2 regions of the Halobacillus sp. HZG1 genome follow, and region 1 is predicted to be linked to the other one. Evidence: a T-box and tRNA genes for the amino acid it is inferred to sense, from the RefSeq annotation. Region 1 holds a T-box; the other holds one or more tRNA genes.
The links. The T-box of region 1 lies ahead of VKA52_RS02825 (valine--tRNA ligase). A T-box ahead of a tRNA ligase gene usually reads a tRNA of that ligase, here a tRNA-Val.
Positions count from the first base shown of each region.

Region 1 (15,762 bases):
TTATTTCTACATGCAACCGAACGGAAATCTATGCGGTTGTGGATCAAATCCACACAGGCCGTTATTATATCAAACAGTTTCTGGCCGACTGGTTTGACATCGACAAAGAAGAGTTCTCTCCTTTTCTTTCCATTTATGAAACCGACGGAGCGATTGAACACCTGTTGCGCGTCACGGCAGGACTGGATTCTATGGTTCTTGGAGAAACTCAAATTCTCGGTCAAATGAAGCAGGCATTCCTGCAGGCACAGGAAGCAGGAACAACAGGAACGATCTTCAATCAGTTGTTCCGCCAGGCGGTAACCATGGCGAAAAAAGGCCATAAAGAGACGGAAATCGGTGAAAACGCTGTATCTGTCAGCTATGCGGCGGTAGAGCTTGCTAAGAAGATTTTTGGTGATCTTGTACACAAGCATATCGTTATCCTGGGTGCAGGAAAAATGGGAGAATTAGCAGCTAAGAACCTTCACGGCTCTGGTGTGCGGAAAGTTTCGGTCGTCAATCGCACATTGGCTAAAGCTCAAAACGTAGCTGATCAATTCAATGGACAACCGCACACGATGGACGAGCTTGAAGGTGTGTTGGAAGATGCTGATATCGTCATCAGCTCTACAGGTGCCACAGATTATGTCATTACAAAGGAAAAGATGGACCCTATTCATAAAAAACGAAAAGGGAAGCCTCTCTTCTTTGTAGACATTGCTGTTCCAAGAGATTTAGATCCGGCAATGGAAGCTTTGGAAAGTGTATTCTTGTATGACATTGATGATCTGCAGGGAATCGTAGATGCGAATCTTGCTCTTCGTAAACAGGCAGCAAAAGAAATTGAGATTATGATTGAAGCAGAAATTGTAGAGTTTAAGCAGTGGCTGCAGACGATTGGTGTGGTTCCTGTGATTTCCGCTCTTCGCTCAAAAGCTTTGAATATACAGGCAGAAACGATGAAGAGTATTGAAAGAAAGATGCCCGAGCTTACCGATCGCGAACGGAAAGTGCTAAGTAAGCACACAAAGAGTATCATCAATCAAATGTTGAAAGAACCGATCTCTCAAGCCAAAGAAATGGCAGCTCAGCCGGATTCAGAGGAAACCCTGCGTTTATTCACTCAAATCTTTGGTATTGAAGAGCAGGTGAAAAAAGAGGCGGAAGAACAAGAAAAAAAGAACAGCGTGAAGGTGAAGAACGATACAGAGGCCAGTGATTCCATCTCCATCATCAGCCCTGTAGCCCATTCATAAGGTGGAAATGAAATGCTTGAATTCAAATGGGTTTACGAACTTATCCTTTTTCTATATGGATTGAGTATCATTGGATACTTCATCGACTTTGTACAAAATAACCGGAAGGCGAATATAACTGCCTTCTGGTTACTTAGTATGGTTTGGGTTTTGCAAACCTTCTTTTTACTCTCGCAGGTTTTTGTCAAAGATGACTTTCCAATTATGACGGTTTATGATGGATTATATTTTTATTCGTGGATTTTAGTGACGTTCTCCCTCATCATTAATCGTCTTTTTAAAGTGGACTTTCTTGTATTCTTCACCAATGTGGTCGGTTTTTTGATTATGATCATCCACATTTCTACGAGAGCACAAAATGTCTTGGAAAACAGGGGAGTGGCTCTTGTTAATGAGCTCCTTGTCATCCATGTCAGTTTAGCGATTATTTCTTATGGGTTCTTTACCTTATCATTTATCTTTTCTGTCATGTATTTACTGCAGTACCGTTTATTAAAGAAAAAGAAATGGGATGCCAAACTATTTCGTCTTGGTGATTTGACGAAGTTGGATCACTTCTCTTATGTTTCCATCATATTAGGGGTCCCACTGCTATTAATCGCCATTATTTTAGGGGTTGTTTGGGGATATGTCTCTACGGCCGTGTTTTACTGGTATGATTCTAAGACACTCGGGTCGTTACTTGTACTAGTCGTCTATGTCGTTTATTTGACGCTGAGAGTCATAAAAGGTTATCAGGGACGGACGATCGCCATATTCAATGCAGCAGCATTTCTGTTTCTATTGATCAACTTCTTTTTATTTGGTTCATTATCTAACTTTCATTTTTAGTTTTGAGGAGGAAATGTTTTGAGAAAAATTGTCATTGGATCACGCAAAAGTAATTTAGCGATTACACAAACAGAATGGGTGATCGAACAGTTGAAACAGATCGATCCATCCTATGATTTTGAAATCAAACGGATCTCAACAAAAGGGGACCAAATCCTTGACGTGACCCTTTCTAAAGTAGGCGGCAAGGGGCTCTTCATCAAAGAGATTGAACAGGCGATGTATGATGGTGAAATTGATATGGCTGTTCATAGTATGAAGGACATGCCGGCGGTTGTTGCAGAGGGCTTGATGGTGGCGGCTGTACCGATTCGTGAAGATCACCGGGATGCTTTTGTATCGAATGGCAATGTTGCTCTTAAAGACCTTCCGGCTGGAGCAATCGTTGGAACAAGCAGTTTGAGACGCGGTTCCCAAATCAAGGCTGTACGCCCGGACGTTGAAATTAAATGGATCCGCGGAAATATAGACACACGTCTTCGAAAGTGTAAGGAAGAGGATTACGATGCCATTGTTCTCGCAGCTGCAGGCCTAAAACGTATGGGCTGGGATGATGATGTTGTAACCGAATATTTAGAGCCTGATGTCTGTGTGCCGGCTGTCGGGCAGGGAGCGCTTGCCATTCAATGCCGCGAAAACGATTCAGAACTACGCGATTTCCTAAAAAAATTGAATCATGAGTACACCGAAACCACGGTTTCCGCTGAACGCAAATTCCTCCATGATTTGAATGGAGGCTGTCAAGTTCCGATTGGTGGTTATGCCTACCGTAAGGGAGAGGAAATTGTCTTGACAGCGCTTGTCGGAACGCCTGATGGAAAGACCATCTTGCATGAAACGGTTTCTGGTACAGATCCAATTGAAGTAGGGAAAGAAGCAGCAGATCGTTTGAAAGCTCAAGGGGCTCAGGAAATTGTGGATCGTGCTAAAGAGGAGTATGACCAATAATGCAGCCATTGCAGGGGAAGCGAATTCTCGTGACGAGAGGACAGTCCCAGGCACGCTCATTTATTGACAGAATAGAAGCAGAAGGCGGGTGTGTGTATCATACTCCCCTTCTCTCCTTCCAATTGAATGATTCTGAATCTCATCAAGAGGTTTTGAAACGACTTCACGACTATTCCTGGGTGTTTATCACAAGCGCGAATGGCGTGGAGTTTTTTTTCGAGCTTCTTAAAAAGTACAAGGTGGAGGTTCCGCCGTCCCTTAAATTTTCCATCATTGGATCGAAAACTGAGAACCGTTTAAAAGGTTTTGGAATAAAGGCTGACTTCATCCCTTCTAAATACCATGCGTCTTCGATGGGGAGAGAATTCCTTGCCCGCTACCCTCAACCTGGTCCGATTTTGTACATAAGAGGAAATCGTTCAAGAGACGCTCTTCCCCGCATGTTTGATGACAAGGGTGTATTTTTCCATTCCATGACTGTATATGATACGCTACTAGTGGAAGAAAAAAAGACTCAACTCCTTGCGTGGATTCAGGAACGGAAGATTGATGCATTAACCTTTACAAGTCCGTCGACCGTACGCGCCTTTGTCTCTATGGTCGAGAAAGAAGGGCTTGGGATCCCCTGTTTTTGTATCGGTCCGACGACAGCCAAGGAAGCAGAAAAATGTGGGTTTACGAACGTTCACGTCCCGGAACAGTTCACTATCCCCCATATGTTAAAACAGATGACTTACTATTTTTCTAACGAAGGGAAAAGATAAATATGAAAGATTTGCAGTTCAAACGCCACCGTCGCTTGCGCCGAACGGATTCCATGAGAGCGCTTGTAAGAGAGACTCATCTTCGTACAGAAGATTTAATCTATCCGATTTTTGTGGTAGAAGGAGAAGACATCAAAAATCCAGTGGGTTCGATGCCAGGCGTCCACCAAGTTTCCCTTGATCATTTGAATGAGGAAATGGATGAGCTTGTACGGCTGGACATTAAGTCTGTGATTGTCTTTGGTGTTCCTGCAGAAAAAGATGACGTAGGAAGTCAAGCCTATCACGAGGAGGGGATTGTGCAGCGTGCGATCGGTCAAATTAAAGAAAACTTCCCTTCTCTAACCGTGGTGGCCGATACTTGTCTATGTCAATATACCGATCATGGCCATTGTGGAATTGTCCGTGACGGGGATATTGCCAACGATGAGTCTTTGACTTATATTACAAAAACAGCGGTGACGCAGGCGAAGGCAGGTGCTGATGTCATTGCTCCATCCAACATGATGGATGGTTTTGTTGCAGCTATTCGTCAGGGGCTTGATGAAGAAGGGTTCAGCCACATTCCGGTGATGTCATACGCGGTTAAGTATGCTTCATCTTTTTATGGCCCATTCCGTGATGCAGCTCACAGTTCTCCTCAATTTGGTGACCGCCGTGCCTACCAGATGGATCCAGCGAACCGCCTGGAAGCATTAAGAGAGGCTGAGTCAGATGTAGAAGAAGGGGCAGACTTTTTGATTGTTAAACCCGCACTTGCTTACCTTGACATCATGCGAGAAGTGAAAGATCGTTTTAACTTGCCACTGGTCGCCTACAATGTCAGTGGTGAATATTCGATGATTAAAGCGGCGGCACAAAATGGCTGGGTCAATGAAGAAGAAATCGTACTTGAAAAACTGACCTCTATGAAACGGGCAGGCGCGGATCTAATTATCACTTATTTCGCTAAAGACGCAGCTCGTTGGTTAAATCAATAAAGAGGACAGAAAGGGTGTCGGAGAATGAAAACATTTGATCGTTCAAAACAAGCCTATACGAAGGCAGTAGAATTAATGCCAGGTGGAGTGAACTCTCCAGTACGTGCATTTAAATCTGTCCAAATGGACCCGATTTTTATGGAAAAGGGGGCAGGTTCAAAACTGTATGACCTTGATGGCAATGAATATATCGATTATGTCTTAAGTTTTGGCCCCTTAATTTTAGGTCATGCCGATGAAAGGGTGACAGAAGCTTTAACCAAAGCCACGGCCAATGGAACAAGCTTCGGTGCCCCTACAGAAATGGAAAACGCATTGGCGTCCCTGGTGAGAGAACGGGTGCCTTCTATTGAGATGCTGCGTATGGTGAATTCAGGCACAGAAGCCACGATGAGCGCCCTTCGTGTGGCTCGTGGATACACTGGCCGCGACAAGATTTTGAAATTTGAAGGGAATTACCATGGCCATGGAGACTCCTTGCTGATCAAAGCAGGCTCTGGTGTAGCGACTCTTGGACTGCCAGACTCTCCTGGAGTTCCGGAATCTATTGCACAAAATACGATTACCGTTCCTTATAATGACTTAGAAAGCGTCCGCTATGTCTTTGAAGAATTCGGAGACGATTTAGCTGCTGTCATTATTGAGCCTGTCTCAGGAAACATGGGAGTCGTTCCGCCAAACGAAGGATTCCTGCAAGAGCTAAGAACATTGACGGAAGACAATGGAACGGTTTTGATCTTTGATGAAGTTATGACTGGTTTCCGAGTTGGGTACCACAGTGCCCAGGGTCACTTTGGTGTGACTCCTGACATGACATGCCTTGGAAAAGTAATTGGAGGCGGCCTCCCTGTAGGAGCTTATGGCGGAAAGCGTGAAATCATGGAACGGGTCGCTCCAGTCGGTGACATCTACCAGGCGGGTACGCTTTCAGGGAACCCGCTGGCCATGACAGCCGGTTATGAGACGATTTCGGCTATGACGGAAGAAGCGTATGCTTCCATCAATAAAAAAGTAGACCGTTTAATTGAGGGTTACGAGCAAGCCGCTGAAAAACACAACATTCCACTGACAGTAAACCGCGCAGGTTCAATGGTCGGTTTCTTCTTCACAAACGAACCTGTTACGAACTTTGAGACAGCCAATCAATCGGATTTAGAAATGTTCACGCGTTATTTCCAGGGAATGATAGAAGAAGGTGTGTATTTGCCACCTTCCCAATTTGAAGGATTGTTTTTATCCGTCAAACATACGGATGACGATATCGAGAAAACGATTCAAGCAGCGGAGAAAGTCTTTTCAGAAATTAAATCGAAGTAATAAAAGCGCATGGGGTCTCCTCATGCGCTTTCGTTATGTATATTACTCTAACTTCCGCATAAGGTGATAATAGAGAAAAGTGTTTATTACCTTAGGGAGGGGACCGTACTTTGCAAAACAAACAAAATGTATTCTCATTTTACTTAGATGAATCCATATGGTTCAAGGAAGGACAGGGCGTACGCGAGTTAATTGGCATATCACTAGAGCCTGAAATCACTATTGAAGAACTTGGAGATGAGGTCCGGTTGAAAGGAACGGTCGATCTGGCGGGCGAGTACATTCCTACTGGAAGCGGGGATGCCTTGGATGAAAGTCCTCTTGCCGCTTCTGTACGAACCATGGACTCGGTCGAACCATCTGAAGAAGGGGTTCATACGTTCCAGCATTCTTTCCCAGTGGAAATCACTGTTCCTTTGGAAAGAGTATCGAATTTAGAAGACGTGTTGATCGACATCGAAAGTTTTGATTATGAACTTCCGGCCAATCGTCAACTTCGTCTTCATGCTCATGTGAATATTAACGGCCTGGAAGAAAAACAGCAGGAAGCATCGAATGAACCGAAGTTCGATGAATCAGCAACGATCGGCCCTGTCAATTTCCAAGAACAAAGTCCAAATGAATCGACGGTTCTGCCGGAACGTGAAGCACCTATTTTCCGGATTGAGGAGAAAGAGGATGAAAGTGAGCATGAGGACGACGGCCGCTGGTTTTATAAAAAATCACAAAGCTTCCCGGAATTTTTCGGTCATGCGCAGGAAAATAGTCAGTTAAAACCGGAAGAGCCTTCTTATGATAGTGCGAGTTGGGGAGAAGTCAGTATCGAAGAGTCCAGTAGTGTAGAATCCAGCAGTGAAGAGTCCGATCAAGAGAGTGCTCAGGCACCTGGAGGTATGGACGGGATTAAACAAATCTTCAAACACCTCTTCCCGAACAGAGAGGACACCTATACACAAATGAAAATGTATATCGCCCAGGAAGAAGAAACATTATCCTCGATTGCGGAAAAGTATGACGTATCTGTGAAACAATTAGAACGAGTCAACGATTATAAAGACGATGTTTCTCCTGGGCAGATTGTGTATATTCCGAACTAAATCCATTTATATTTGAAAGCGAGATACAAACCGAGGACCAGGCCGAGGAGGAAGATATCGAAAGTAGTCGGGAAGATGATGGTTCTAAGCGCCTGGAAAATAACGATGGGAAGCAAAGATTTTTCAATAACAAACAACCATGTCCTGCACCAAGGAGGCAGACGGTAACGATACAAACGACTCATTAAGGGCACCTCTTTTCATTGGAGGATATAGGCTCCTGGGCAATCGGCTCAGGGGTTTTCGCCTTTTTCTTTGACGTAGTTGACTAAATGCCTCTTTTTTATATACAATATGTAATATAGTCTTTATACGTGAAATGCTTAGATAGGGAAGAGTACATGAACAATTCCTTCAGAGAGGAAAACAGTCGGTGAGAGTTTTCCAGGAACCCTGTTGATGGAAGGTCGCCCTTGATGCAGCTTCTTTGAACTTAGAGTAGAAGAAGCCGGTTAGAAGCCGTTATTTTTTATTTGAGTGTACAGGAAGAATTTCCTGTAAATTAAAGGTGGTACCACGGAAATGAAACCCTTTCGTCCTTTTTTAGGATGAAAGGGTTTTTTTATATTTATAAAGAGAATAAAAGGAGGAAGATCCAATGAATCAACAAGATCTTTCAATGCCCACTAAGTACGATCCGGCAGCTGTTGAAAAGGACCGCTATCAGTACTGGGTGGATGGTAAATTTTTTGAAGCTACAGGAGATAAAAACAAGGAACCTTATACAATCGTCATTCCACCACCGAACGTAACAGGGAAGCTGCACCTCGGCCATGCGTGGGACACGACATTACAGGATATCCTGACACGTGTAAAGCGGATGCAGGGATATGATGTACTCTGGCTCCCGGGCATGGACCATGCGGGGATTGCTACACAGGCAAAAGTAGACGCAAAACTTCGTGAAGAAGGTATTTCGCGTCATGATCTTGGTCGTGAAAAATTCCTAGAAAAATCCTGGGAGTGGAAGCATGAGTATGCGAAATTCATCCGTGCCCAGTGGGAAAAGCTTGGACTTGGACTTGATTATTCACGCGAACGTTTTACACTTGATGACGGTCTGTCTGAAGCTGTTAAAGAAGTGTTTGTCACTCTTTATGAAAAAGGCCTGATTTATCGTGGGGAATACATTATCAACTGGGATCCTGCCACGCAGACAGCTTTGTCAGATATCGAAGTGGAATATAAAGACGTGCAAGGTGCGTTTTACCACATGCGTTACCCTTTGAAAGATGAGGAAGGAACGATTGAGATTGCGACCACGCGTCCGGAGACGATGCTTGGAGATACAGCCATTGCCGTCCATCCTGAAGACGATCGCTACAAGCATCTGATTGGTAAGAAGGCGATTCTGCCGATTGTTGGCCGTGAAATTGAAATCGTTGCTGACGATTATGTTGATATGGAATTTGGTTCAGGGGCTGTTAAAATCACTCCAGCTCACGACCCTAACGACTTTGAAATTGGAAACCGTCACAAGCTGGAACGAATTCTTGTTATGAATGAAGACGGGACGATGAATGAAAATGCAGGCAAGTATAAGGGTATGGATCGCTTTGAGTGTCGTAAGCAAATCGTAAAGGACCTTCAGGAGAATGGTGTCCTTTTTGAAATTGAAGAACACATGCACTCAGTTGGACATTCTGAGCGAAGCGGAGCGGTTGTTGAACCTTATCTTTCTACTCAATGGTTCGTTGACATGAAGCCACTTGCTGATGCGTCCATCGACTTGCAAAAGGGAGACGATCAAGTACAATTTGTTCCTGATCGATTTGAAAAGCCGTATCTTCACTGGATGGAGAACACCAGAGATTGGTGTATTTCGAGACAACTTTGGTGGGGACATCGTATCCCGGCCTGGTACCATAAAGAAACGGGAGAAATTCATGTCGGTAAAGAAGAGCCGAAAGATCCGGAAAACTGGAAGCAGGATGAAGATGTCCTCGATACTTGGTTCTCGTCCGCCCTTTGGCCTTTCTCTACAATGGGATGGCCTGACGAAAATAGTGAGGATTATAAGCGCTACTTCCCGACAAACGTACTCGTTACAGGGTATGACATAATCGGATTCTGGGTAAGCCGTATGATTTTCCAATCTCTAGAGTTCACTAATGAGCGTCCTTTCAATGATGTCCTTATTCATGGTCTAGTTCGTGATGCTGAAGGTCGTAAGATGAGTAAATCTCTAGGTAATGGTGTCGACCCTATGGATGTCATCGATAAATACGGAGCGGATTCTCTTCGTTACTTCTTATCTACTGGTTCATCTCCTGGTCAGGACTTGCGTTTCCATTGGGAGAAAGTAGAGTCAACGTGGAACTTTGCTAATAAGATTTGGAACGCTTCCCGCTTTGCGTTGATGAACATGGGCGACTTGAAATATGAAGACATTGATATCACAGGTGAAAAATCAGTAGCCGATCAATGGATTCTGACTCGTCTCAACCAGACGATTGAGCAAGTGACGACAAACATTGATAAATATGAATTCGGTGAAGCTGGCCGTCATCTTTACAACTTCATTTGGGATGATTTCTGCGATTGGTATATCGAAATGGCGAAGCTTCCGTTATATGGAGAAGATGAAGCGCGTATCCATACGACACGCTCTATCCTCGCCTATACACTAGATCAGACCATGCGCATGCTTCATCCATTCATGCCATTTATCACGGAAGAAATCTGGCAGCACCTCCCTCATGAAGGAGAATCTATTACACAGGCTTCATGGCCGGTAGTAAGAGAAGATTTCCATAATGAAGAAGCGGTCGAGGAAATGAATCGTCTTGTATCCATTATCCGTTCTGTTCGTAATATCCGTTCAGAAGTCGATACACCAATGTCCAAGGAAATTCAGTTGATGATCCAGGCAAAAGACGATACCATCGTCAAAGAGCTTGAGAAGAACCGCGATTATCTAGAAAGGTTCTGTAACCCAAGTGAACTGACGATTGCCACAGACTTGCAGGCCCCTGAAAAAGCGATGTCAGCCGTTATTACTGGAGCTGAACTATACCTTCCATTAGCAGGCTTGATCAACATCGAAGATGAAATCAAACGTCTTGAGAACGAGTGGAAGAAATGGGATCAGGAAGTCACACGTGTTCAAAAGAAACTTTCCAACGAAGGCTTCGTAAGCAAAGCCCCGGAACATGTCGTTGAAGAAGAACGTAAAAAAGAAACAGATTACCTTGATAAACGTGCTAAAGTAGAAGCGCGAATCAAAGAGTTAAAAGCATAAAGAAAGGGGGAGGGTATTCTACGGAGTACTCTCCTTTTTTGAAAAGAGGGAATGGAAATGGAGTATGAAGAAGCAATTGATTGGATTCACTCTAGAGAGAAATTCAAAGTGAAGCCAGGGTTGAAACGAATGGAGTGGATGATGGAGAGGCTTGATCATCCAGAGAAAAAATTCAGGTCTGTCCATATCGCAGGAACGAACGGGAAAGGCTCTACGCTTTCTTTTCTACGTTATATCCTCCAACAGCAGGGAACGTCTGTAGGAACCTTCACTTCTCCTTACATTGAGAAGTTCAATGAACGAATCAGTGTTGATGGTCAAGCCATTCAAGATGAAGATTTAGCTGAATTCGTGCTTAGAGTTAAACCTCTCTCTGAAGAACTAGGGCAGACGCATTTAGGAGAACCAACGGAATTTGAAATCATAACAGCGGTAGCCATGCTTTATTTTTCCGAGACCCCACTTGATCTTGTGTTGATTGAAACAGGCCTGGGAGGACGATTTGACTCTACCAACATCCTCACACCTGTTCTATCCCTCATCACAAATATCGGACATGACCACATGAATGTTCTGGGTTCTACAATAGGAGAAATTGCGGAAGAAAAAGCGGGCATCATCAAACCTGAAATCCCGGTAGTTACTGGTGTGAAGCAGCAGGAAGCTATAGAAGTAATCACTCAGAAAGCAAAGTCCTGTCATTCGAAGGTGTTCAGACTTGGCCATGACTTTAATTTCACTCATCAATCCAGTAGTGATGATGGAGAAAGTTTTGTTTTTGCAAATGAAACGTTCCATTCTGAAACGTTTGTCAGTCAAATGAAAGGGCCTCACCAGGTAGAAAATGCATCGTTGGCCATTCAGTCTGCTGAAGTATTAAGAGCTCTTGGAATCCAAATAGATCGAAATCTTTATGGAAAAGGGGTTGCGTCTACACGGTGGCCCGCAAGGTTTGAGAAAGTGATGGACGCTCCTTTGACCATTATAGATGGCGCCCACAATGAAGAGGGGACGAGCGCTCTTGTAGAAACAGTGAAACGCCATTACGCGGATCAAAAGGTTGTGCTCGTTTATTCTGCATTAGAAGACAAGCCTGTTAAAAAAATGTTGAAACAACTGGGAAGTGTGGTCGACAAAGCTTATATGACAACTTTTGAATTTCCGAGGGCTCTCAAAGGTCATGAGCTCGCTGAATACTCGGATATCGCCGAAACCGTCGCTATTGAAGATTATAAACAAGCCATACAGCAAGCCTCTGAACAAGTGGGAGAAGACGGCATTCTGCTCATTACAGGCTCCTTGTATTTCATTTCTCGAATAAGGGAATATTTTGAAATTAAAGAAAATTCAAGGTAATATGATGATATTCTGAATATTCTTATGGTAAAATGGTCTTATTCTTGTGAGGGTCTTTAGGGCGGGGGTGGTAGGATGACAAAGCAAAAGAAATATGCAATTTGGTTCGTGTGGGCATCCACTTGGCCTGCTGGTTTGGTTTACTTGTACTTGTGGTTATCCCCTGTATTTGAAGGAAGCAGAATAGAGATCGCAGCATTTATCATCCTTGCTTCGATCGTTGCTTTATTTCCGCTGCAAATCGGAGACCACCCCGTCTTTTTTACGCAGGGGATTGCATTTGCCGTTTTTTTATATTACGGACTTTTCATAGAAATCATCGTTTCCCAAACAGCGATTTTAGCATTGATGGCTAAAATGAGGATTGGAAGAACCAATCTGCACCGTTTACCGATCAATTTGTTTATGTTTCTACTGATTTCCGTAGTATCTGCTGGCCTTTATTATGCTCTTGGGGGCACACACGGCCCTTCCGCTGTGAATGATATAGGTGATGCACTTCCTATTGTGAGTTATGCACTCTCACAAATTATTCTCAACCAGTTTTCCATAACTTTCGTAGCCAAAGTTCTTTATCGTAAAGAGATGAAATGGCTCGATAAAGGTTTTGCCTGGGAAGTGTTAACATCAAGTCTTGTCCTGCCTGTCGGCTTTATCCTTTATATGGTTTTTTCAGAATTTGGTATTAGTGGGATTTTCTTTGTCGGCATTCCTTTTATTTTTATTTCCGGCATGCTGATGCTTTACCATAACAGCAATCAAGTGAATACTTATTTAAAAAAGACGAGTATCATCGGCCATGAACTGGCAGGAAAGCTCGGAGTGAAAGAAGTGCTGGATATTTTCGTCGATCGATTGAGCGAACTCCTTCCGGTGGACTATATCTATGTTTATGATGTGAATAAAAAGAAACGGATGGAGCTGATCCGTTTCTTTGATCGATCGGGAGAAATCGATTTTCCAAACATCCAACTATCCAGGGGACAAAGCATAAGTGGCAACACATGGTTGGAGGGTAAGAGTGTCTTTTATAAAAAGAAATCAGAATGGTCACACTTAGAGAATCAATATACCCCGGATCGTGCTGAAACCGTTTTGTCTGTACCCGTGGAGAGGAATGGGGAAATTGTTGGGATCATTACTATTTATTCCATTAAAAAGCGTGCTTTTTTACAATTTCAGTTCATGATTTTGAATATACTAGGCAACTATTTAGGTGTGGCGATAGATAATGCCAGACACTATGAGAAAACGAAAGCAGAGAGTGAGCGTTGTGCTCTTACTGGCTTATACAATTATCGTTATTTTGAAGACTACATTGTGAACGTCTTTGAAATCAATCAGCGTCAAAAAAATAGACATCCCGTCTCCCTCGTATTATTGGATATTGATCATTTTAAGCGTGTAAACGATACTTACGGACATGAAAGTGGCAATGAGATCCTTGCTTCGCTGGCGGAGAGAATACAAGAGGCGTCAGCTGGACGAGGGACACTTGCGAGGTATGGGGGAGAAGAATTTGTACTGCTTTTGCCGGGTTATTCCGAGAATGAAGCAGTAGAAGTAGCTCATTCCATACGAGCGGGTATTATTGAAAAACCTTTTGATTCATTTGTCCATATGCATGACTCACCAGAACCCGTCTCTATTTCCGTAACGGCGAGTATAGGAGTAGCTACGTGCCCTGACCATTGTGAAGAAGCTATTGATTTAATTCGTCAGGCGGATCGGGCGATGTACATCGGCGCGAAACAGAAAGGCAGAGATCGCGTGGCCAGTTATAAAGAACTGATTCAAACTGTTCAATGATTAGAATTGGACAGTTTTTTTGTGTGATTCGTAGGTAATTTGTCGAATTATCCCAGGACAAAGTCCTATATTTACGATATAATTTTGATAATAGATGCCAATTGGAGGAGAAGGCGGATGCCGGATTTTAGGAAGGAAGAAGCATTTTCGCTAGTAGAAGTGGTCGTAGCTATGGCCTTGCTGCTTGTCATATTCATTGTATCGACACAAATCGTCATGAATACGCTGACACAATCAAATACGATTAATGAGGACTTTACGACGATGGAAATAGCTGATGGGGTACTGAAAGCCTATCAATCTAAATCTCTGGAAGATTTGGACGATAAAAAAGGCAAGGGGGAAATGGTCGTGAACATTCCTGATCTGCTGGAATTGCCATCTGCTGCAAATATCGACCAGTATGAAGGCCGAGTGCTGGTGACAGAACCTGATAAGACTGGTTTGAGTAACTATTTAACGAAAATCGTCGTTACGGTATCGAAAAATCGTAAAGAGACTCAAATAGAAGGATATGTGGAACGATGAACATGAAAAGTGAAAAAGGAATGACTTTAGTAGAGCTCCTTGCAGTCGTCAGTCTCTCAATGATCGTTATGGTGGCCGCTTATCATGCCTTTTACTTTGTCACAGGTGCCGTGGAAACCTCTTCTGCAAAAACTGAAATTAGAAAAGAAGCGAATATACTCCTCTTAAGTTTAGAAGAAAACTTGATTAATGTGGATGAGGTTGAACCCACAAACAATCTGACGGGAACTTTTCAAGCTTTCACCGCCACTTCCACTCGTTTAGGTGACATGGATGAAGATTCAACGTTTACTTACATAGATGAAACAACAGATGTTTCCATTCAGAATGGTCATTTACTTATAGATGAAATTCAGCAAAATAGTGAAGATACGGACTTATCCAATACAACGTTCGAATTGGATGGCAGTAAACTGACCGTCCTTTTAGAAATTTCTAAAGAAAATACAGATGAAACGTACAGTCTGGTTAAAATCTTCCGCTTAGGGACTGAGTGATGTTAATGAGAAACCTTTGTAAAAATGAAGACGGTTATGTTCTTGTTACTGTTCTTATCATGTTCGTCATCTTCAGTATTTTAGGCTTGAGTTTGATGAGCTATACCATTGGTTCTCAACAGTTTTCTTCCGCAAATACTGATTTTATCGAGACGAAAGCGGAAGCTGAAATGACCGTGCAGGAAGCGCAGGCTCAGATTATGAAAGGTATCGATGAAATCAATGATGATCTGACTGAAACGACCCCTGGTCTTGGAGGTGTGATCAGCAGAATCAATCGTGTGATTCATCAGGTGGAGAATGAGTTAGGTGAGGAAGGGCTTATCAGGAAAAAGATTCTCAAAGATGGTCAGAACGGTGTTTTTCTACAAAGGATTGATATAGAGGTGCCTGTAGAAGATTCAAGTAAAACGCTGGTCCGCACATTTACGGTTTCTACGATTGCTGATGTATTCAGGTACGGAGCTGTAACTCCAGGAAACATGCGCTTAAACGGAGCTCCTTTTATTAAAGGGGATGTATTTGTTGGAAATGATTTAAGGTTACATAATCAAGCATATTTCATTTCTGGGTATGGTCGATGGGCGAATACCTCCTACCCATCGATCCAGGGGGACTTGTCGGTAAAGGGACGGTATGAGAGCCCGGGGTGGTTTTGGAATTGGAGACTATCAGAACAGGACTTGGACTCTTACTTTGAGATTAAACCTAGAATAGTAGATGAACACCCTGATGTGGCCGCGTTAGAAGTATTAGGCTACATCAGGGAAAAAAGAAACGATCCAATGGGCGATATCACATCAAGAGCGTATCCTGGCAACATGAATGAGATTGATGGTTATCAGGTTATTAAAAAAGGTTATGAAAGACAGGGGAAATCTCCAAAAGCTCCTGATCAGTTTTATGGCGATACCTATATACGTGGGGATTTAAAATTACACGGCTCCCATTTGAAGGTAGATGGAAATTTAATCGTGGACGGTAATCTCACTATTGAACCGCAAGGAAACGATGCGTCCTCTCTCACCGTTGATGGTTCCATTTATGTCCATGAGAATGCGGACTTAACTGGAACGGTTACATTGCCGGAAGATCGATTCATGTATATTAATGGCTATCCCAAAAACGGGAATTGCAATGGAAATAACTCTCACAA
Region 1 is NZ_JAYLVQ010000022.1:83,460-99,221, reverse strand. Features, by position in the region: gene hemA (glutamyl-tRNA reductase) at 1-1,238, shown strand, start outside; gene VKA52_RS02860 (cytochrome c biogenesis protein) at 1,251-2,069, shown strand; gene hemC (hydroxymethylbilane synthase) at 2,088-3,017, shown strand; gene VKA52_RS02850 (uroporphyrinogen-III synthase) at 3,017-3,781, shown strand; gene hemB (porphobilinogen synthase) at 3,784-4,761, shown strand; gene hemL (glutamate-1-semialdehyde 2,1-aminomutase) at 4,786-6,078, shown strand; gene spoVID (stage VI sporulation protein D) at 6,189-7,175, shown strand; gene VKA52_RS02830 (hypothetical protein) at 7,172-7,360, opposite strand; T-box leader at 7,491-7,719, shown strand; gene VKA52_RS02825 (valine--tRNA ligase) at 7,774-10,416, shown strand; gene VKA52_RS02820 (bifunctional folylpolyglutamate synthase/dihydrofolate synthase) at 10,468-11,772, shown strand; gene VKA52_RS02815 (sensor domain-containing diguanylate cyclase) at 11,848-13,581, shown strand; gene VKA52_RS02810 (PulJ/GspJ family protein) at 13,699-14,109, shown strand; gene VKA52_RS02805 (PulJ/GspJ family protein) at 14,106-14,606, shown strand; gene VKA52_RS02800 (polymer-forming cytoskeletal protein) at 14,606-15,762, shown strand, end outside.

Region 2 (15,762 bases), on a different contig from region 1:
CATGAACAAAACGTAGTCGTGATGCAGAGACCGGCTGTTTTCCCTCATACCCTACAAAATGGATGGCGGAATCATCAAACTCATCGATTTCTATTTCCAAAGGAACCTGTTGTTCCTCTACAAAGACAACGCGTCTCACATAGAAAGCGTCGTCTTTCTGTTGTTTATTCTTAACTTTCATGATATCCAAGGAGCATCACCCTTTGCCGAGACGGAAGGTTTCGTACACACTCCATGCTCCGTTTTCGAGTTGATAAAGCAACTGGAAGCGGTCCACTTTATCATTCAAGTCGAACTTCAGCATGCGCAGGCTGCCATATACATCAGAAAACTCTTCATCCGAAAGTTTTTGTGCAATTGTAATATGTGGGACAAACGCGAAATCTTTTTCCTCGGGAAGTTCACCAGCGTGCAATTTGTCATTCAGTTCAAAGATCTCATCGGACGGTTCAATTTTTAAGTAAATCGTATTTGTAACGGGAGAGAAAGAGCTCACCTTGTACACGCCATACGAAAAAGGCTGTGTGTTTTTAGCAATTTCACTCAATTCAGGAATGATTCTATTTTCAATTTCTTCTTCTTCTGCTTCAAAAGCTTCTTTCATCGTGATATGTGGGGGAATCAATGCATAGTGGGGATCGTACCGCTTGCGGTATGAATTCGCCACATCCTGTACTTTTTTTGATGGAAAAACTGCTATTCCGTATCTCATTGGACTAACCCTCCTGTTTCCTTCTATATCGCTATTCCTTACCAAACATCTTCAATAAAGCACGTTCAAAATCCTTCTGCCAAGTGCCCCAAGTATGGTCACCGTCTAATTCATGATACGTGTAGGCGAGTGGCTGGCGATTTAAAAAATCGCGCAGTTCACGGTTAGGTACAAGAAAATTCTTTCTTGCTCCTTCAGTCGTTTCAACATCTGTTTCATCCAACCCAATGGTATGATAAATGGTCAAGGAAGAAAAGTCTTTGGTGGATTGCACGACCTCTTTTACATGTTCATCGACATAAGGACTCTGCATGATGACATTACCGAATATGTTCGGGAACTTCACCGCTGTCATCAACGCGAGCGTTCCTGCTAAAGAGTCACCGACAAGCGTGCGTCCTCTGCCCATGCAGTAACCAGGCAATTCTTCATCTAAGAAAGGGACAACTTCGCGAATGAGAAAATTCACGTAATCGCTTTGTTTCTTTCCGTCTGGATGGTATTTGTCCTGGCGGTCATATTTGTCATTATAATGGATACCGATGAAAATAGTGTTCTCAATTTCTTGTTCTTTATGGAGCTTGTCACTCAATGTGGCCGCGCGTCCCATCGAGTAATAATCGTTTCCATCCTGCATGATACAGAAATGGTATTTGTATAATGGAGAGAAATTCTTCGGGGTGTACACCCTTAGTGTCATTGTCTCCTCTAAGTATTGACTATCTATGGTATATTCTGTCATGGATCCGTCTCTACCCATTTTCCGACCACCTCCTTACAGCATGGAAAGTTCCTTTAGGCATTCCCATAAAATTTTTCGTATAAACGTTCCACTATTCATTTTATCATATAATTGTCGAAAAAGTTGAAAAGATGATAGTTGGATTTTCAGGTAAAATGTTCTTATGTAATTTAATCATGTTTCGTTAACTAGAAGGTTTGTGGAAAACTGGATTTCGAGACTTTTACGGGTGTTAGGGACTCCGGAAAACGGTGCGCTTTCCATGGACGAGTGATGAGCCTCCTCGAGCTATGTATTAACCCCTTATCAATGGCCAGGAACCATTCATTATTTAAACGAGACATGGATTCCTTTGAGGATCCGGGGGAAGCGCTCCTGCGGAAAGCGATTCATTCTATCGATCCCCATCCGCCCAACAACATCGTCTCTAAACGGATTCTTCCACAATCCGGAGCTTCAGTGAAGGAATGGGCCTGCTATTTAGCACGAGCTAGTTGACATGGTTCGCATTTCGTAGTATATTATTTCTTGTCAGCAAGTTAAACTTCTTACATACGATTCCGTAGCTCAGCTGGGAGAGCGCCACCTTGACAGGGTGGAGGTCGTTGGTTCGAGCCCAATCGGAATCACTAATAAAAAAGAGAGCATTCATATGAATGCTCTCTTTTTTTGTGCCTTTTAAAATGATGGAGATTAAAGTGGAAACGAATTAGTCTATGGGTTACTGTCAGGCTCGGGACGTCCCGAGCCTTGTTTAACTATGACTTTTGTAAACGGAAGTTTTTATTACAGGCTTCTGCTAATTTTTCCACTTCATGATTAAACCTCTTGAAGTCGAGGTTATCCAATTCCTCTACTTTTACAGCATTGATAATTGTTTTTCCGAAGATCCAAACATCCTCCTGAATGGCCTGATCGTGCATGGCGGCGATTTTGTACAAAGATTCGACGACACTATTCATAACAGATATGTCATGATAGCCATATATTTTGATTTGGTAGAAACTCTTATACAAATACTCTTCAAAGGATTTCGGTTGTGCTATTAAGCGAAGTTTCTCATCACTATCAATGTAGTAGCGGATCGGCTCATAAACAGAGGCGAGCTCTATAAGAAGAGAACCAATACGGTTTATGCAGTTGGTCGCTGTATGAGGATCGTTCAGACTTGGAGAGATGGCTCTGACTGCAATCTCCACAAGTTTTTGGATAGAGAACTCGACATCCTGTGTATCAATCCGCTCATTGCCGATTAAGACATAGGCTGCGCATGACCCAGGGTTTTCAAGATCTCGATCTGAATCTTTCCAATAATAAAAAAGGGGCATTCCTTTTTGGATATAGTCTCCCATTAAAAAGCTTGTTTCGAGAATGAGAGAGTGGTTTTTGGCCCACTTAATAAGGGCGCCGTACTGAACATTCTGAATATAACCTGATTTCTCAGCCGGAATCACTTGGGCTTTTGATTGGTCCAGCGCTTTTAGTTCGTTGTCATCCCATTCGGTGGCTGTATGATAATTTTTTTCTTCAAATGTTTTTTCAATAAGGGCAGAGGTGCTTTTTCTTATGGAGCCAATTAAGTTATTCACTTTTAGGAACCGAGAAGAATGGTGAATGAACAATATAAAAAACGCTAAACAAATAATAGAGACGATAACCGTAAAGAGGGGACTGACCAAACCTAGGCCCGGTTCTTTTCCCAATAGAAACAGGTTGATGAGAGAAAAAATAAAGCCAAAAGAAAAGACACCTAACACATGTTGAGTGACACGACTCTTCATGAAGTCTTGTAAGGTGCGTGGTGAAAACTGAGTAGTGTACGTTGTCAGTACCACCATGATGGTCGAAAAACTAATCGTGGTCATCGTTAAGATAGAGGTCACCATCGAACCATATAACGTTTGGGCAACCGATGACTTCGTCAAAAAGAGAGAAGGGATGTTGTTCTTATATTCTGAAATGATCCATTGATCAATCAGAGCGGTTATCGCCACAGCAATGATTGAAAGGATACTGTATATCGTAGGGAGAAACCAAAAACTGTCTCTAATATTTATCCAAACCTTACCTTTGTTCATTGAAAAACCTACTTCCTCGTATAGTGTATGTTTCTTAGTATGACCGAATTTAGCCGGGATAAAAAGATGCATTTACGTAAACTTAAAAAACTCTTAAAATTTTATTGACACTTTATTTGTTCCGTAGTATATTATTATTTGTCAGCAAAACAGCCGACAAATTTCTACATACGATTCCGTAGCTCAGCTGGGAGAGCGCCACCTTGACAGGGTGGAGGTCGTTGGTTCGAGCCCAATCGGAATCATCCATACTAAGTGCCGGAATGGCGTAGTTTCTCATCCAGGGAGAGGCTGCGTCATTTCTTTTTTTTAGGATGAAATATCTCTTTACTCTCAAAAGAAAAGAGACAGATCTGTACTGTCTCTGAAATACTTCAAAACTTTTATACTTCCTTGAAGTTGATTGATATGATTCGGTCTGTCGATGGGTTATAGATGACCGTCCCTTCGATACTCATTGTTTCCTGAGGGGATTCCATAACAAACTTGTAAACTTCCTTCACGTTACCGTTCTGCTGGGTTTGGCTCACTTTACTGTAATCGGTAGCATTGTAATTCGGGTAGGCCGATTGAGCAATCTCTAAAAGATATTTGCCCCATTTTTCTTCTTCTAATTGAGGGTTCGGTGTGATTTCTACATTGATGACACCAAGCTCTACACCTGCACCTAGGGCTTCAAAGGCTTTTCTGTGAAGGTTGATTTTATTTTCCGGGTAGTTAGGGACCTGGTCTACCACCGTGACTAACACGACTCTTTGATTGGTGACATTCTTCACTTTGATTGTCTGGCCGCATTGGTAAGGTGAATTCTGACCGACAGCCGCTGTCATGTATCGGTTATTCGACCATGGAATGCCACATTTGGTTACTTCTCCGCCTTCTGTCCAGCTAGCCTGGCCGCGCACCGGTTGTCTTACACTATAGCCATAGGAGTATGCTGGGTTTCTGTAGGCTTGAGGATAGGCATAGCGAGAATAAGCCTGATAGGGATTTGCCCCATAAGGATAGCCATAACCATATGGGCCATGATTAAAATTGGCGTACATTCATTTTCCCCCTGTCATTACTTTAGATCCTCAATAGCCTATGTCATTTTTGGTTTTTGTGTGAACATTCAATATGTACTCCGGTTTTCCGTTGAAACAACATATGTAAAGCAGGTTAATCTATGAGTACTACCCAGTGATCATCTTTTAATGCAGCAGGTGGATATTTAAAGATGCTCTTATATACAGCCTTCATTTCATCGTACAGTTTTTTTGAATGGATGGTCCTTAAGTACTTGTTTGGATTGGCTTCAAATGATTGAAGCTTATCTAAATCAAGTCCTATCTTATAGGAGTAGAAGCGTTCAGGAGATCGCAGAAAAGATTTTTCTGTTGGCTCCGCATCACCCTGGGCAAGAGGTTTTTTGCTGTGAACCCTTATTCTTCTTGACGTCTTGTTATCCTCCTCAAGTTCCTCACAAACGTCGTAAAATTTCATGAAGGGTGCTGCCGAATCGCGATCGATATAACTGGTACGAAAACTGAACTCTACAGCTCCATGCTCACCAGATACGACACAAAAAGCCAGATATGTAACCTGATCTTTGATTCCTTGATCAATTTCTTCCTTGTTACTAAAGCAGTGACAAAAGCTTTTCCTCATGATTACACACCCTCTTTAATAGATTTTGACCTATTATATCACGCCTAACCTATCATTCGGTGATAATTAACTTCCAAACCATGTACCTATTCCAATTGTCTTAATTTGTTAATTAACTCTAGATTTACAGTTTTTTAACCATTGTTTCATATTCTCCAAGTAATATGCGTATTGCATCGACATATAACGAGGAGGAATACATTTGTTTAGTAAAAAGTATATGAAAAAATTATTGCCTGTGGCTCTATCCACATCTTTGATTCTTGGAGGGGCTGCTTTTACCTTTAACGATGAAGTTCTTGCAAAACCTAATAAAGATAAAGGAAAGGTAGAGAATATTATTTTTCTAATTGGGGATGGTATGGGGCCTAACTACACATCCGCTTACCGTTACTTCAAGGATGATCCTGCTACTCCTTATACAGAAAACACGGCATTTGATGAACATTTAATTGGTATGCAGGAGACTTATTCCTGGGATCCGGAAGAGAGTATTACAGATTCCGCTGCTGCTGCAACTTCAATGGCAGCCGGAATTAAAACTTACAACAATGCAATCGCGGTGGACATGCAGAAGAATGAAGTGAAAACTGCTCTTGAACTGGCGAAGGAAAAAGGAAAAGCAACAGGTCTTGTAGCTACATCTCAAGTCAATCATGCTACACCTGCATCATTCGGTGCTCACGATGAATCCCGCCATAATTATAATGATATCGCCGATGATTACTTTGATGAAAAAGTGAATGGTGAACATAAAATTGATGTATTGCTTGGGGGAGGTACTTCTTATTTCGAAAGGGAGGACCGCGATCTGACCAATGACTTCCAGAAAGATGGATACAGCTACGTGGAATCTCGTGAGGAACTAATGGAAGATTCCAATGAACAAATCGTCGGTTTGTTTGCACCTAAAGGGATGGACAAAATGATCGACCGTTCTTCAGATGCTCCTTCTTTGGAGGAAATGACTTCTACCGCCCTGGAAAGGCTGAGTAAAGACAAAGATGGGTTCTTCCTCATGGTTGAAGGCAGTCAGATTGACTGGGCTGGTCATGATAATGATGTAGTAGCGGCTATGAGTGATATGCAGGATTTTGAAGCTGCCTACGAAGAAGCTATTGAGTTTGCAAAGAACAATAAGAATACTTTGGTTGTTACGACAGCTGACCACTCAACAGGCGGAATGACCATGGGTCGTGATGGAGAATATCAGTGGAATCCTGAACCTTTAAAAGCTGCAGAACGTACACCTGACTTTATGGCTTCTGAGATTGCAGAAGGTGCTGGGGTTGAGGAAACGTTAGAGCAGTATATCGATCTTGAATTAACAGACGATGAAGTCCAATCCGTCAAAGATGCAGCAGAAAATGGATCAGTCACGGAGATTGATAATGCCATTGAGCACATTTTTGATATTCGCTCCGGTACCGGTTGGACTACTGGCGGCCACACAGGAGAAGATGTAATTGTTTACGGCTTTGGACCTCAGTCTCAACAATTCGCAGGATTGCATGATAACCATGAAGTTGGACAAAAGGTCATGAACTTGATTGAGAATGGAAAGATGAAAAAGCAGGCACATAAATAAAAGAAAAAGCTTCCCTTCCAAAGGGAGGCTTTTTTAGAAAAAGGAGAGAAACCCGTTGAAACATTTGTTGCTATTATTGAGTTTAACTATTTCCATTATCCTCACTGGTTGTTCAAACCAGGTGGCTGGAGAAGGGAATGAGTCGGAGAATCAAGCTCCATTATTTGAAATCCCGGAACAAACGAAGTATAAAAATAATCCCCAAGCCCCTGATGATCAGGGGCTAAAGGAAGTAGGGGACCAGGCGGAGGATATGGATGGGCAGATAGCCCTTAAATCTATTAAAGAGATGGAGAAGTATGTAGAAGTGGGAGCGGTCCAAATGGTGGTAAAGGATGTGAAAGTGCTAAATTACTCTCCATCGCCTGACTTGGTGGATTATTTCCATGCCTTTACTCACAATGAAACCAATTTTAATTATATAAAGTTCACCGTCGCTATAAAGAATACGGGAGATCAGAAAGTGAATGTAGCGCCCGTGGAAGTCTTGAAGACGAATACCGGGGAGAAGCTGGGATTCAATGACGACTTTTATTTGGAAAAGCTGAAAGGAGAGTACGAACCGGGTGAAACACGAGTAGGGCAAATGGGATTCGTCCTCGAACAGGATTGGGAAGAATTAGAGACTGTGATCATAGAGACCAGTGATGTTTTGGATGACGAAGGTAATACTGTGGCAGAGGGAGAAAAAATAGAAGTAGAATGGGAAAAAACATTTAAGTTTGGCAAACAATAGAATAGAAGAAACAAGCGGTCCTCCATCTTCTTAAGGTGGAGGGGCCGCTTATTTTTGTTGTTCATCATAGGTTACCCATTTACCGGTATGCCACCATTCACGTGGATCATTTGACCTGTCACGTAACTGGAATCATTGCTTGCTAAATAGACATAAGCAGGAGCGAGCTCATACGGTTGTCCTGGGCGGCCCATGGGGTTTGTGGAACCGAATTCCGCCACTTTTTGTTTATCAAAACTGGCAGGGATTAATGGTGTCCAAATAGGTCCAGGGGCGACGCCGTTCACACGGATGCCTTTACTTACTAATGACTTGGCTAGAGAACGCGTAAATGTCGTAATGGCTCCCTTGGTTGAAGAGTAATCAATCAATTGTTCATTGCCTTCATAGGCAGTAACTGATGATGTGTTAATGATCGTGCTTCCTTTTTGTAAGTGAGGGAGAACAGCTTTAGCCATATAGACATAGGAGAAGAAATTCACGCGAAAGGTCTTTTCAAGCTGCTGATTCGTAATAGCCATGAGGTCTTTTTGTGGTAATTGCATCGCTGCATTGTTTACAAGCACATCAATCTTTCTGAAGTCTGATTTGATCCGTTGGACGGTTTCCTCACAGAACGCTGCACTTCCAATATCTCCATTATATAGGTGACACGTGCGACCTTCCGATTCAATCAGCTGTTTGGTTTTATCAGCATCTTCCTGTTCGTTGAGGTATAACACAGCAACATCTGCGCCTTCCTTAGCGAAATAAAGGCTTACTGCCCGTCCAATTCCACTATCTCCTCCAGTAATCACCGCCACTTTTCCTTTTAATTTTCCACTTCCTTTATAGTTTGGATCCACATATTCCGGATGCGGCTTCATTTCATGTTCAAAACCTGGCTGCCGATCCTGATGCTGCTTAGGCTGAATTTCCTTCTTTTGCTTGCTCATCATACTCCTCCTGTATGTAAAATACTGGATGACCTGGTCACCCAATATTAGGATGCCCAGGTCATCCAGTTTTACCTAAATCGTAAATATCCCTTACCAAAAGGTCATTGTGTCAAAATGGGAGGTTTTTGATTTGACACTTCGTCCATTGATGTAGGAATTTTCTGAATTTATAATATATTTGAAGGGTGTAAAGGAACAGAATCTACGAGTAGAGGTGAAAAAATGGAGACAACTTTCTCGAAAAAGAACCAGGTAACGATTCAGAACTTCATTGGTGGCGAGTGGGTTTCGTCGGAAAGCGGGCAAGTGGAGGACGTACCCAATCCTGCAACAGGAGAGATCATTGCCCAAGTTCCCATTTCATCAAAAGAGGATGTAGATAAAGCGGTCCAATCAGCAAGAGAGGCATTCAAGACTTGGAAAAAGGTGCCGGTTCCGAAGCGGGCCAGAGTGATGTTCAAGTACCATCAGTTGTTGGTAGAAAATCGTGAAGAGCTTGCGAAAGCCCTCACACAGGAAAATGGAAAGACCATGAAAGATGCGACAGGGGAAGTGCAGCGAGGCATTGAATGTGTCGAATTCGCAGCCGGCGCCCCAAGTCTTATGATGGGCGACGTTCTTCCTGATATTGCGGAAGGCATTGACTCTGGAATGTATCGCTATCCCGTTGGGATTGTGGGTGGAATCACACCATTTAACTTCCCGATGATGGTGCCATTGTGGATGTTCCCACTCGCGATCGTGTGTGGAAATACATTTGTATTGAAGCCATCCGAACGTACTCCGATTCTTGCAAAAATGCTTGTAAAGCTCATTCATGAAGCGGGTCTTCCAAAGGGCGTTCTCAACGTTGTGAATGGTGCGCATGACGTCGTGAACGGATTGCTTGAGCATGACGAAGTCGACGCGATTTCCTTCGTCGGTTCCCAGCCTGTAGCCGAATATGTGTACAAAACAGCGGCCAACCACGGCAAGCGTGTTCAAGCACTAGCTGGAGCGAAAAACCACTCTATTGTTCTTCCGGACTGTAACTTAGATAAGTCGGTAGAAGGGATCATTAATGCCGCTTTCGGAAGCGCGGGCGAGCGTTGCATGGCTTGTTCTGTAGTTGTAGCCGTCGGCGATGTAGCTGATGATCTTGTCGCTAAATTAAAAGAAGCCGCTGATCAATTGAATGTAGGAAATGGGTTAGATGAGGAAACAAACCTCGGACCGTTGATCCGTGACTCCCACCGCGAGCGTGTTCTAAGCTATATCGAAGCCGGGGAGCAGGATAATGCGAAGCTTGTCCGTGATGGTCGAGTAGAACTTCGAGAGAATGAGTCCGGCTATTTCCTTGGTGCAACGATTTTTGACTACGTCACTGATGAGATGAAGATCTGGAAAGATGAGATTTTTGCTCCTGTTCTTAGTATTGTTCGTGCTGATACACTTGATGAAGCGATCGAAACGTCCAACAAATCTGAGTTCGCTAACGGTGCTGTTATTTACACATCAAGCGGAAAAGCTGTACAACAATTCAGAGAAGAGATGGATGCCGGAATGCTTGGTGTCAATGTCAACGTTCCTGCCCCAATGGCGTTCTTCCCGTTCTCTGGAAATAAAAAGTCCTTCTATGGCGATCTCCATGCCAATGGTAAGGATGGGTTGAATTTCTATACGAAGCGTAAAATGCTGACTCAACGCTGGTACTGATGATCTGGTGCGCGGACTTTTTTGAACATTCCGCGCACCTTCCACTTAACATCCACAAATTTCCTGCCAATCTTACAAAAAATCTAAACAAAGCATGCAACATTTAACATTATGTATAATGGAATTTTTCAATTTTTCATGTAAAGTGAAAATAGTTATTTAAAAATTCAGTAAATAAAGAAAATTCAATTATAGGAGGTGAGTCTGAATTTAAGAAATCACAATCTTGGGGGATTTGATTTCAAGATGAATGGACAACAAAACAGGATTACATAAGGAGGAATTATAGTGTCTGATAAAGTCCAAATAGGTTTGATCCAGGCATCTCATGATGTGGATGGAAGTGAGCCTGTAGAAGTTCACAAACAACATTCCATAGAGAAGCATATCAAACTAGTGAAAGAAGCAGCGGAAAAAGGGGCGCAGATCATCTGTCTTCAGGAAATCTTCTATGGTCCATATTTTTGCTCGGAGCAAAACCCGAAGTGGTACGATTCCGCGGAAGAAATTCCAAATGGTCCAACGACGATACGTTTCCAGGAGCTTGCGAAGGAGTTAGGCGTTGTCATTGTTCTTCCTATCTATGAAAAAGAGGGGATTTCAACGTACTACAATACAGCTGCGGTCATCGATGCGGATGGATCTTATTTAGGAAAATACCGTAAGCACCATATTCCACAAGTAGCTGTAGGGGACAAAGGGCACGGATTTTGGGAGAAATATTACTTCAAGCCAGGAAACCTTGGCTATCCTGTATTCGACACGGCCTTTGCCAAAGTTGGAGTCTATATCTGTTATGACCGCCACTTCCCAGAGGGGGCTCGATTACTAGGATTAAACGGAGCTGAAGTAGTCTTTAACCCATCAGCGACTGTAGCCGGACTTTCTGAATACTTATGGAAGCTTGAGCAGCCTGCTCATGCGGTAGCCAATGGGTATTACCTTGGTGCCATCAACCGTGTCGGTTATGAAGGACCGTGGAATATGGGTGAATTTTATGGACAGTCTTATCTTGTCGACCCGCGCGGAAACTTCGTTGAAACGGCCAGCCGTGATCAAGATGAAGTCCTTATTGCAGAAATGGACAAGAAGTTTATCCGTGAAGTACGTGATACATGGCAGTTCTATCGCGACCGTCGTCCGGAAACTTACGAAAACATGGTTGAGCTTCTCCCTTAAAACCTATCCATCAGACACAAAGTAGAAGTTCTGCATAGAGCAAAAGAAAATGAACCATTTTCTCTATGTGGAACTTTTTTATTAAGAGGCCTATCCAAAAGCCTCTCTTTTATTAAAGGAGGGAAACATCTTGACCCAGTTAAAGAGCAAAGGAATTTCATTAGAAAATCTGAAGGTGAACTTCGAGGAAGTCCATGACGGACTGAATGCTCAGGAAGCGATGGAAGAATCGAACCGATGTCTATATTGTTACGACGCACCTTGTATCCAGGCTTGTCCGACAGGGATCGATATCCCGAAATTCATTAAAAAGATTGCCTCTGGCAACTTAAAAGGATCGGCGACAACCATCATGTCTTCCAACCCTGTCGGAGCGACCTGCGCCCGTGTTTGTCCGACGGAAGAGTTATGCGAAGGCGCTTGTGTATTGAACCATTCCACTGAACCGATTTTAATTGGAGATTTACAACGATTTGCGACAGACTGGGCGATCAAAAACGAACAATTATTGTTCAAGCCTGGCAAGAAGAACGGGAAAAAAGTTGCGGTTGTGGGAGGAGGCCCTGCGGGGTTAGCGGCAGCCAGAGAACTTGCCAGGTTTGGTTATGACGTGACAATTTTTGAAGCCGAAGCTGAAGCAGGCGGTCTTGACACCTACGGAATTGTTTCTTTCCGGCTTCCACAAGATATATCCCGCTGGGAAGTCGACCAAGTCGAGAAGCTTGATGTCGAAATCCGCACCAATACTCGTGTAGGCACAGATGTTGCTTTTGAAGAGCTGACCAATGATTATGATTCGATCGTTTTGACAATCGGAATGGGAAATGTTCCGATGCTCGGTATTGATGGAGAGGATCTGGAGGGTGTGCACGACGCGATAGATTTCGTGAAAAGTACGAAATCGGGTCCAATCACCGACGAGCTCCTTGGGAAAAATGTCGTCGTTGTCGGAGCTGGTAACACAGCTATTGATGCAGCGACCTGCGCCGCTCGAAAAGGTGCTGGCGATGTAAAGATCGTCTACCGCCGGACGAGGAATGAAATGACCGCATATGAGTTCGAATATGATTTTGCCAAGCAGGACGATGTCGAATTCAACTGGCTCACTCAACCTGTTGAAATTATCGGCGATGAAAACGGAAAAGTCACACACCTGAAATGTGTGAAGATGGCCCTGGGTGAACCGGATGCAGATGGGAGACGACGACCTTCTCCTGTTGAAAACTCTGAATTTGTCATGAAAGTGGATGCTGTTATCAAAGCGATTGGTCAAAGCCGTTATACCGATCTTATTGAAGGGTTCGGGCTGGATCATGAAGGTGGCGTGGTCACAGTAAATCCAGAAACAATGCAGACATCGAACCCGAAAGTTTTTTCAGCGGGTGATGTCATCTTTGCCAAAGGGCAGGGAGAAGCGATGGTGGTAACCGCCGCTCAACAAGGAAAAGAAGCAGCGATGGCGATTCACAAACAACTGGCACCTGAACCGACGAACGCCTATAAATCTTTCAACAAGGAGGAACATACATGGCTGACTTAAGTTTGAATCTTGCAGGAATTAAATCACCGAATCCATACTGGCTCGCGTCTGCGCCTCCCACAAACTCAGGCTATCAGGTCCAGCGCGCCTTTGAAGCAGGGTGGGGTGGTGCTGTTTGGAAAACGTTAGGTGAACCGATCTTGAACGTATCCTCCCGTTTTGCTGCCGTAGGGTTTAACGGAAAACAGGTGGCTGGTTTCAATAATATCGAGCTGATTACAGACCGTCCATTAGAAGTGAACTTGAAAGAAATTTACGAAACGAAAAAAAGGTTCCCGGATCATGCGATCATTGCTTCATTGATGGTGGAACCGACACAGGAGAAATGGCATGAAATTGTCAAACGTGTCGAAGATGTCGGCGTGGATGGATTGGAGTTGAACTTCGGGTGTCCACACGGGATGGCGGAGCGCGGCATGGGTGCAGCGTCCGGGCAGGTTCCTGAACTCGTTGAAAAGCAGACAATGTGGGCGAAAGAAGTCGCGCAAACGCCTGTCATCGTAAAGCTTACCCCGAACATTACAGATATTACTTTTACAGCGGAAGCAGCCGTTAATGGCGGCGCGGATGCGGTCAGTATGATTAACACAATCAACAGTCTAGCTGGGGTCGATATCGATTCATGGGATACGATTCCGAACGTAGCTGGAAAAGGAGCCCACGGAGGATATTGTGGTCCTGCCGTTAAGCCGATTGCATTAAACATGGTAGCTGAATGTGCTCGTCATCCGAAAATCAATGTTCCAATTTCCGGAATGGGCGGCGTATCGAGCTGGAGAGAAGCGGTCGAGTTCATGCTGATGGGCGCAACAGGTGTCCAGGTCTGTACAGCTGCGATGCATCACGGTTTCAGCATCATTGAGGATATGGTCGATGGGCTCGACAATTATCTCGATGAAAAAGGCATTGATTCCGTCATGGATCTTGTCGGGAAGTCAGTTGAGAAGTACAGCGACTGGGGCAATTTGGATCTTAATCATCAGGTCGTTGCACAAATCAATAACGATGTGTGCATCAACTGTAATAAGTGCCACATTGCTTGTGAGGACACGTCCCACCAGTGTATCGATATGTTAAAAGATGCTGATGGGAATGACATTTTGAAAGTGCGTGAAGAGGATTGTGTCGGCTGTAACCTCTGCAGCATTGTTTGTCCTGTTGATGGCGCGATAGACATGGTCGAGTATGCGAACGGCAAGCCACCGATGACATGGAATGAAAGACAAGCAGCCATCGGTGCCGCCTCTTCATGTGATGTGAATTTAATAAAATAAAACATAACGGAGGGATAAGATGAAGAAAATCATCAAAAATGGAACGATTGTGACAGCTGCTGATACGTATAAAGCAGATATTCTTATCGAAAATGAAAAGATTGCCTTAATCGGTCAAGATTTGAACGATTCAGCCGCGGAAGTAGTAGATGCGGATGGAAACTACATATTCCCTGGTGGAATAGATCCGCATACGCACCTTGAAATGCCATTTGGAGGAACAGTCAGTAAGGATGATTTTGAAACGGGTACTATTGCGGCTGCGCACGGGGGCACGACCACAGTCATCGACTTCTGTCTGACAGACAAAGGAAAACCTCTACAAAATTCTATTGATCAGTGGCACGCGAAATCAAAGGATAAATCTGTCATCGATTACAGTTTCCATTTAATGATTGGTGAAATGAACGATGATGTTCTCGAGCAGCTCCCAAGTGTCATAGAAGATGAAGGGATTACCTCATTCAAGGTTTTCATGGCCTATAAAAACGTGTTCCAGGCGGATGATGGCACCCTTTTCCGTACATTAGAACAAGCAAAAAAACTAGGCGCCTTAGTCATGGTCCATGCTGAAAACGGTGATGTGATTGATCATTTGGTCAATAAGGCATTGGAAGCAGGGCAAACCGACCCGATTTATCATGCACTGACTCGTCCGCCGGAAGTGGAAGGGGAAGCGACAGGACGTGCTGCAGAATTAACGGGTCTCGCTGACTCCCAACTCTATGTGGTTCACGTCACGTGCGAAGAAGCGGTGGAGGCCATCGCGAAAGCACGTAAAAAAGGGTATAACGTTATGGGTGAAACGTGCCCGCAATACCTGGTCCTCGATCAAAGTTACTTAGAAAAACCGGATTTCGAAGGCGCGAAGTATGTATGGTCTCCGCCTCTTCGTGAAAAGCACCACCAGGAAGTGTTATGGAAGGCGCTTAAAACAGGAGATCTGCAAACGCTTGGTTCCGACCAGTGCTCCTTCGACTTTAAGGGTCAGAAAGACTTAGGAAAAGGCGACTTCACAAAGATTCCGAACGGTGGACCGATCATTGAGGATCGTGTCAGCATCCTTTTCTCTGAAGGGGTGAAAAAAGGAAGAATTTCTCTAAACGAGTTTGTAGACATTACGTCAACGAAAATTGCAAAGACATTCGGTCTTTTCCCACAAAAAGGTACGATTTCAGTCGGTGCAGATGCGGACATCGTCATTTTCGATCCGAATGTGGAACGCACAATCTCTGTAGAAACGAGTCACATGGCTGCGGATTACAATCCTTTTGAAGGAATGAAAGTGACTGGGCAGCCGGTCAGTGTCCTGTCCCGTGGTGACTATGTCATTAAGAACAAAGAATTTGTAGGGAAACTAGGGAAAGGAAATTACTTGAAACGTTCCCGTTACGGGGAACTGACATCCTCCAAAGAAGAACTTTATCAGAAGTAACCTGTCCGATTGCCATGAATTGTAGGCTGCCTCGCTTCAATGAAAGCCAGGCAGCCTTTTAAAAAACAGGTATAGGTAGGAGGAGTCCAAAACATGGACAAAAAGACAAATCATTTAATGTCCCCTGATTTAATGCCCATTCCTCACAACGAGAAAAAAATCAGCACTCTTGGTTTTTCGTTTATGTGGGTCGGG
Region 2 is NZ_JAYLVQ010000011.1:22,905-38,666, reverse strand. Features, by position in the region: gene VKA52_RS00895 (GNAT family N-acetyltransferase) at 1-181, opposite strand, end outside; gene VKA52_RS00890 (2'-5' RNA ligase family protein) at 197-712, opposite strand; gene VKA52_RS00885 (alpha/beta hydrolase) at 744-1,472, opposite strand; tRNA gene VKA52_RS00880 (tRNA-Val) at 2,011-2,083, shown strand; gene VKA52_RS00875 (DUF2254 domain-containing protein) at 2,213-3,532, opposite strand; tRNA gene VKA52_RS00870 (tRNA-Val) at 3,705-3,777, shown strand; gene VKA52_RS00865 (DUF3889 domain-containing protein) at 3,916-4,578, opposite strand; gene VKA52_RS00860 (hypothetical protein) at 4,694-5,182, opposite strand; gene VKA52_RS00855 (alkaline phosphatase) at 5,403-6,770, shown strand; gene VKA52_RS00850 (hypothetical protein) at 6,826-7,506, shown strand; gene VKA52_RS00845 (SDR family oxidoreductase) at 7,578-8,441, opposite strand; gene VKA52_RS00840 (CoA-acylating methylmalonate-semialdehyde dehydrogenase) at 8,667-10,139, shown strand; gene VKA52_RS00835 (nitrilase-related carbon-nitrogen hydrolase) at 10,428-11,318, shown strand; gene VKA52_RS00830 (NAD(P)-dependent oxidoreductase) at 11,449-12,858, shown strand; gene preA (NAD-dependent dihydropyrimidine dehydrogenase subunit PreA) at 12,846-14,132, shown strand; gene hydA (dihydropyrimidinase) at 14,152-15,567, shown strand; gene VKA52_RS00815 (NCS1 family transporter) at 15,661-15,762, shown strand, end outside.
Region 2: it has a tRNA-Val gene. The T-box ahead of VKA52_RS02825 (valine--tRNA ligase) is inferred to sense a tRNA for this amino acid. The anticodon was not compared.